Regions from separate parts of the Cyanobium sp. LEGE 06143 genome, predicted to be linked through region 2. Evidence: riboswitches for the same ligand, from Rfam matches in the RefSeq annotation. Region 2 holds a riboswitch; the other holds the start of a gene.
What was found. A riboswitch is a leader RNA that binds a small molecule or an ion and turns the genes downstream of it on or off. The one in region 2 is predicted to bind cobalamin.

Region 1 (3,387 bases), on a different contig from region 2:
CCGGCGGCCCGCTGGCTGCAACTGGCCAGCGTCGCCGCCGATGGCAGCCCCCGGGTGCGCACCCTGGTGTTCCGCGGCTGGGCCGATGCCAGCGTGCTGGAGCTGCTCACCGATGGCCGCAGCGCCAAGGCCGTTGAACTGCGGCGGCAGCCGGCCGTGGAGCTCTGCTGGCTGCTGGTCAGGGCCCGCAGCCAGTTCCGCCTGCGGGGGCGCCTGCTCGAAGCTGATGCTGCGGCCGATCGGGCGGCACGGCTGAGGCATTGGCAGGGCCTCAGCCCTGGCGGCCGGGCGCTCTGGGCCTGGCCCGCGCCGGGGGCGCCCCTTGAGCCTGGCCCCTGCTGCGCCGCCAGCTTCCCGGCCGCCCTCGATGACGCCACGCCGCTGCCGCGCCACTTTCAGCTGCTGCTGATCCAGCTGCAGCAGGTGGAGCTGCTGGAGCTGGGGGGCCACCCCCACCGCCGCCGCCGCTGGCGGCTGGAGCAGGGCTGGCGCGAGGAAGACCTGAATCCCTGAGATCAGGTCTGTGGGATCACCTCTGCGGCCGAATCGCCGCAGCAGGAGCACAATGGGAGCGGAGTGGTTTCCGAGCCTCTGGCCCGGAAGGCAACGAGGAAAGTCCGGTGCAACTCCGGCACTGTCCCGCAGCTGTGATGGAGAGACCTGCTCCTGAGTCAGAACGCTCGCCGCTTTGAGTTCTTTCCTGCCCGGCGCGGAAACCGGGAGAAACCATGCAACACCTCCGCTCCAGCCGCTCCCTCGGCCTTCTGGTGGCCCTGGCCACCGCCACGACCCTGCTGCTCGGCCAGCCGGCCCAGGCCCACAACGTGGCCTCAGGCGGCCTGGTGGGAGGCTTCCTGCATCCGCTGGCGGGCACCGACCACCTGCTGCTGCTGATCGCCGTTGGCGCCGCGGCCTCCTACCTCTCGGCCGAGCTTCTGCTCTGGGGGCTGGCTGGCGCCCTGGCTGGAGGCGTGTTCGGCGCCATGGGCGGCGGGCTGCCTGGTGCCGAGCTGCTGGCGACCCTGGCCATCCCCGCCGTGGCCCTGCTGGTGCTGCGCAGCCAGAAGTCGCCGCGGGCGCCGGCCCTGGAGCTCTGCGGTGCCCTGATCGCTGCAGCCGTGGCCGTGCACGCCATGCTCCATGGTCAGGAGGCTCCGGCCGGTGCCGCCTCAGCGCTGTGGTGGGCGGGTTCCTTCTCCGCCTCGGTGCTGGTGAGCGGCAGCAGCTATCTCGTGCTGCGGCAGCTGCCCAGCCGCTGGACCGCCGCCGTGGCCCTGCTGCTCGCCGTCGCTGGCGCGGCCCTGATCCTCGGCCCGATCGCCTTCGCTGCCCGCTGAACGCCGCAGAGGCGTCAGTTGGCTGACATCTGCACCAGACTGGCCGTGACGGTTCCAGTGGTTCACACCCTGGACGCAAGGAGGAAAGTCCGGTGGGGAGGGGGTTCTTGGACCCTCTGCGAGTCCGGCGCTGTCCCGCAGCTGTGATGGGGTTCGCTCCTGGGAGCACCCTTCAGTCAGAACGCTCGCCGTTGTGATCACCCCTCTCCCCCGGCGCGGACCGGGTTCCACGATGAGCCAAGCCTTTCTTTCCAGCTCCGGAAGCCACCCGCCTTCAGCCTGCCAGGGCCTGCCCGAGCGCTGAGACGCGCCGCAGACGTTCACGTCCCCAACAAGCACTCCAGGGCCAGACCGGGCCGGCGCCAGCCTCTGGTGTCCGCGCCGGCTGCTCCGCTCGTGCCGTGATGCCCCCCTCGCCCTCCTGCATGACCACCGATCTCCGGCCAGCCGACTTCGTGCTGGCCCCCTATGCCCGCAGCAGCAATTGGCGCGGCGCCTATCAGATCCTCAGCGCCGTGGGCCCCTACCTGGCCTGCTGGGCCCTCGCCATCCATCTCGCCCAGCGGGCGCCCTGGGCCGTGCCCCTGCTGGTGATTCCCCTGGTGCTGTTCTCGCTGCGCTGCTTCTCCCTGATGCACGACTGCGGCCACCATTCCCTGTTCCACAGCCGCTGGCTCAACCGGGTTGGGGGCTTCATCCTCGGGCTGGTGAATGCCATTCCCCAGCTGGCCTGGTCCAACGACCACGCCTTTCACCACCGCACCAATGGCGACTGGGAGCGCTATCGCGGCGTCACCGACCTGATCACCACCGACGACTACGCCCAGCTGAGTGCCAGGCAGCAGGCCACCTACGCCTTGCTGCGCCATCCGCTGATGGCCCTCCCCGGTGGCTTCTACTACCTCGCCATCCAGCCCAGGCTGGCGCTTCTCAAGGAGATCTCCCGGGCGGTCCGGGCCCAGGCCGTGCCGCGCTCGGCCGAGTTCTGGGATCTGCTGCTGAACAACGTGGTGCTGATCGCCCTGGTGGTGGCGGCCGGCCAGCGCTGGGGATTCGGCCTGGTGCTGGGGCTCTACGGCGTGACCCTCACCTTCTCGGCAGCCCTGTTCCTGTGGATCTTTTTCGTTCAGCACATCTTTGAGGGCAGCTACGCCCACAACACCGAGGGCTGGAGCCACATGCAGGGAGCTCTGGAAGGCACCAGCTATCTGCAGATGCCGGCCTTGCTGCGCTGGTTCACGGCTGACATCGGTTACCACAACATCCACCACCTCTCGGAGCGCATTCCCAACTACAACCTGCGCGCCGCCCACCAGGCCAATGCCCGTCTGCTGGCGGCTGTGCCCTGTCTGCGACTCGGCGACATGCTCAGTTGCGCCCAGTTCAAGCTCTGGGATCGGGAGACTGAGCGCCTGGTGCCCTGTCCGGAGCAGGTCGATGCCGTGGCCTGACTTGCCGGCTTGGCCGGGGCAGCCTGGGCCAGGGCAGCCGTGGCGGGGGCCGAGGTCCTGGCATGGACAGGAATCCGCCTGTTCGGGGGCCTGGGAACCGCGCTTTCTGGAGCAGAACAGCCTGCTGATCGGCCATGCCGCCTGGGATGGTTATCGGCTCAGCGGCCGGGGTCTGCTGATCTGCCACCTGGCCGCTCCGCTCGAACCTGAGCACGACTGGCGCCTGGACGGCGTGCGGTTCAGCCGGCGCTATGTGGCGCGAAGCGAGGTGACCGCCCAGCTGCGCCACCAGGGGCTGGGACCGGCAGCGATCCGTCCGAGCCTTGGGGCCCTCGACAGCTACGACCCGGCCAGGGAGCTGGTGGTGCTGCTGAGTGGCCATGGCCCCGAGCTGATCGCCCTGCTCAGGAAGCTGCCCACGGCGCCACCGACTTGCTTTGAACTGGTGGAAAGGCGCTGGAGCGAATTCGCCTGCGCCGCAGTGCCGTGACCCAATAACACCTGATTATGCGCATAAACGCGTAAAGTGATGACTCCGATGCGCTGCAGCCGCCATGGCCACCGCCCCCTGGCCCTTCGCCCTGCTGATGGCCCTGCAG
Region 2 (3,387 bases):
TCCTGCGAGGCGGTGCTGGAGCCCGCCCTGCTGGGCCGGCCGCTGGTGGTGCTCTCCAACAACGACGGCTGCATCGTGTCGCGCAGTGCCGAGGCCAGGCGGCTCGGCATCGCCATGGGCCAGCCCTACTTCCAGGTGCAGCGCCAGCTGGAGCGCCTCGGCGTGGTGGTGCGCAGCTCCAACTACGCCCTCTACGCCGACATGAGCCAGCGGCTGATGGCCACCCTGGAGCGCTGGGTGGAGGAGCTGGAGATCTACTCGATCGACGAGGCCTTCGGCCTGCTGCCCCGGCCGCCGGGCAGCGATCTCACCGCCTGGGGGCTGGAGCTGCGGCGGGCGGTGCAGCGGGAGCTGGGGCTGCCGGTGGCGGTGGGCCTCGCCCCCACCAAGGTGCTGGCCAAGCTGGCCAACCGCCTCGCCAAGGGGCAGCCGGCCCATGGCCATGTGTTCGACCTGGGGGCCTGCAGCGACCCCTCCGCCTGGCTGCAGCAGGTGGCGATCGAAGACGTGTGGGGCATCGGCCGGCGCCTGGCCCGCTGGTGCCGGCTGCGGGGTGTCGCCCATGCCCTCGCCCTGCGCGACATGCCGAGCGGTGAGCTGCGCCAGAAGTGCGGCGTGGTGGGCCTGAGGCTGCAGCAGGAACTGCGGGGCCACCGCTGCCTGCCGCTCACCCTGGTGCCAGCGCCGAAGCAGGAAACCTGCGTGAGCCGCAGCTTCAGCCAGCCGGTGCGCACGGCCGCGGAGCTGCGCCAGGCGGTGGCCACCTACACGGTGCGGGCGGCCGAGAAGCTGCGCCGCCAACGGCAGCGGGCCGGGGCCCTGAGCGTGTTCGTGCGCAGCAACCCGTTCAACGGCACCAGCTTCTACAGCAACAGCGCCACCCTCACCCTGGCGCTGCCCAGCCAGGACACCGCCGTGCTGCTGGCGGCGGCCCTGCCCCTGGCCGAGGCCCTGTTCCGTCCCCAGCACCCGCTGCAGAAGGCCGGCGTGCTGCTGCTGCAGCTGCAGGGCGAGGAGCTGCTGCAACACCACCTGCTGCAACCGCTGCCGCCGGAGCAGCAGCAGCGCCGCGCTGCCCTGATGGCCGCCGTGGACCGGCTCAACCGCCGCTACGGGCGCGGCACCGTGCAGTGGGCCGCCTGCGGACTGCAACCGCCCTGGGCGATGCGGCGCGACAGGCTCTCCCGGGCCGCCACCACGCGGCTGGAGGCGATCCCACGGGTGCTGGCGCAGTGAAAGGCGGGATCAGCGCTGCGGCCGGGCTCGTCGTGGGGCGGAACTCAGGGCAGCTGCGCCAGGCAGGCCTCGATCATCGCCGCCGTGACCGGAATCGTCTCCAGCTCATCGGCGTTGTCGAGGAAGGCGTCAAAGGAGGCGTAGCGACGGATGCAGGGAGCGGCGCCGGGGGCGCTGCAGGCGGCGGCCCAGTCGCCGTCGTCGGGCTTCACCAGGGCATAGGCCATCAGGGCCTCCTCCAGATCACCGCCATCACCGATGCCCTCGCCGTGCCAGAGCACTTCGAAAAAGTCCATGGACGCGGGGGGAACACGGAGCACACCCAGGTTACTGAGCACGCCGGCCTCCCTGAAATCGGACACGAAACCTGAAGCGGGGCGAGAAAGAGCTGAGCCGCCATGGGTATGCTCGGATTCAGAACGGTTCCGGCGGGGTTCAGCCGCCGGAGGCAACAGGGAAAGTGCCGTTGAAATCGGCCGCTGTCCCGCAACTGTGTTTCAGGGTCCCAGGACCCTGATCAGTCAGAACACCTGCCGTTCTTCACAACTCAACTGTCTTACCTGCGAGGTACAGAGTGAAGACCATGCCAGCAAAGCTGGCCAGCCTGTCGTTGATGGCTGCGCTCAGTTTCTGCCTTGTTCTATTAACGCCTGCCCCGGCGCAGGCGATGCACATCGCCGAGGGCTTCCTGCCGCTGCAGTGGGCCGTGGCCTGGTGGCTGATCTCGCTGCCCTTCCTGGCGGTGGGCCTGCGGTCGCTGACACGCATCAGCCGCAGCCACCCGGAGCTGAAGCTGCTGCTGGCCCTGGCCGGCGCCTTCACCTTCGTGCTCTCGGCCCTGAAGATTCCCTCCGTCACCGGCAGCTGCTCCCACCCCACCGGCACCGGCCTGGGCGCGATGCTGTTCGGCCCCACGGTGATGACCGTGATCGGCAGCATCGTGCTGCTGTTCCAGGCGCTGCTGCTGGCCCACGGTGGGCTCACCACCCTGGGCGCCAACATCTTCTCGATGGCGATCGTGGGGCCCTTCGTGGCCTGGGGCGCCTTTCAGCTCTTCAGCAGCAGCGGCCACAGGCGCCTGGCGGTGTTCGCCGCCGCCGCCCTCGCCGACCTGGCCACCTACGTGGTCACCGCTGGCCAGCTGGCGATCGCCTTCCCCGCCGCCAGCGGTGGGGTGATGGCCTCATTCCTGAAATTCGGCAGCATCTTCGCGATCACCCAGATTCCCCTGGCCATCACCGAAGGCCTGCTCACCGTGCTGGTGTGGAACTGGTTGCAGTCCTATGGCCAGCCCGAGCTCAAGACCCTCCGCCTGCTCCACCAAGAGAGCTGACCCCATGACCGATTCTGGAAAGCAACGCCCCCAGGGCAACTGGCTGCTGGTGCTCGCCGTGGTGGCCCTGAGCGCCCTGCCCGTGCTGGTCGTGCGCGGCGAATTCTCCGGCGCCGACGGCCAGGGCATGGACGCCATCAGCGAGATCCAGCCCAGCTACAGGCCCTGGTTCAACGCCGTGGTGGCGTTGCCCAGCGGCGAGGTGGAAAGCCTGCTGTTCGCCAGCCAGGCGGCCCTTGGCGCCGGTGTGATCGGCTACGTGATCGGGCTCTACAAAGGACGCGCTCTGAACAGGGGCGATGAGTCACCGGATTGACGCCCTGGCCTACGGCAACCGGCTGCGCTGGTTGCCCCCGGGGCAGAAGCTGGCCTTTGCGGCGGTGCTGCTGCTGCTGGGGCTGGTGGCACCTCCGCTGGTCCAGGGCCTGATCAGCCTCTGGCTGGCGCTCTGGATCGTGGTGTACGCCGCGATCCCGGCGCGGCTCTACCTGCCGCTGCTGCTGTTGCCGCTGGGGTTCGCCATCGCCAGCCTGCCGGCCCTGCTGCTGCAGGCGGTGCCGCTCGACGCCTTCACCGCCACCGCTCGCGGGGACGTGTGGCAACAGCTGGCCCGGCCCCTGGCCGGCGGCTGGATGCTGTATGTGAGCCAGCAGGGGGTGGGGCAGGCCGCGCTGCTGATCAGCCGCTCGCTGGCCGCCAGCAGCTGTCTGATGTTCGTGCTGCTCACCACGCCCTTCAGTGAGCTGATCGCTGTGCTGCGGCGCCTGCGACTGCCGCCCCTGCTGCTGGAGCTGCTGGTGCTCACCTATGGCTTCATC

Region 1: another riboswitch for cobalamin. It lies ahead of IQ216_RS00665 (fatty acid desaturase); the one in region 2 lies ahead of IQ216_RS03970 (energy-coupling factor ABC transporter permease).

The regions. Positions count from the first base shown of each region.
Region 1 covers NZ_JADEWP010000003.1:20,952-24,338, forward strand. Annotated here, with positions in the region: gene IQ216_RS00655 (pyridoxamine 5'-phosphate oxidase family protein) at 1-513, shown strand, start outside; cobalamin riboswitch at 561-703, shown strand; gene IQ216_RS00660 (HupE/UreJ family protein) at 729-1,337, shown strand; cobalamin riboswitch at 1,370-1,545, shown strand; gene IQ216_RS00665 (fatty acid desaturase) at 1,763-2,788, shown strand; gene IQ216_RS00670 (hypothetical protein) at 2,790-3,278, shown strand; gene IQ216_RS00675 (arsenic resistance protein) at 3,343-3,387, shown strand, end outside.
Region 2 covers NZ_JADEWP010000032.1:7,557-10,943, reverse strand. Annotated here, with positions in the region: gene IQ216_RS03980 (Y-family DNA polymerase) at 1-1,236, shown strand, start outside; gene IQ216_RS03975 (hypothetical protein) at 1,281-1,532, opposite strand; cobalamin riboswitch at 1,640-1,789, shown strand; gene IQ216_RS03970 (energy-coupling factor ABC transporter permease) at 1,850-2,569, shown strand; gene IQ216_RS03965 (energy-coupling factor ABC transporter substrate-binding protein) at 2,574-2,885, shown strand; gene cbiQ (cobalt ECF transporter T component CbiQ) at 2,869-3,387, shown strand, end outside.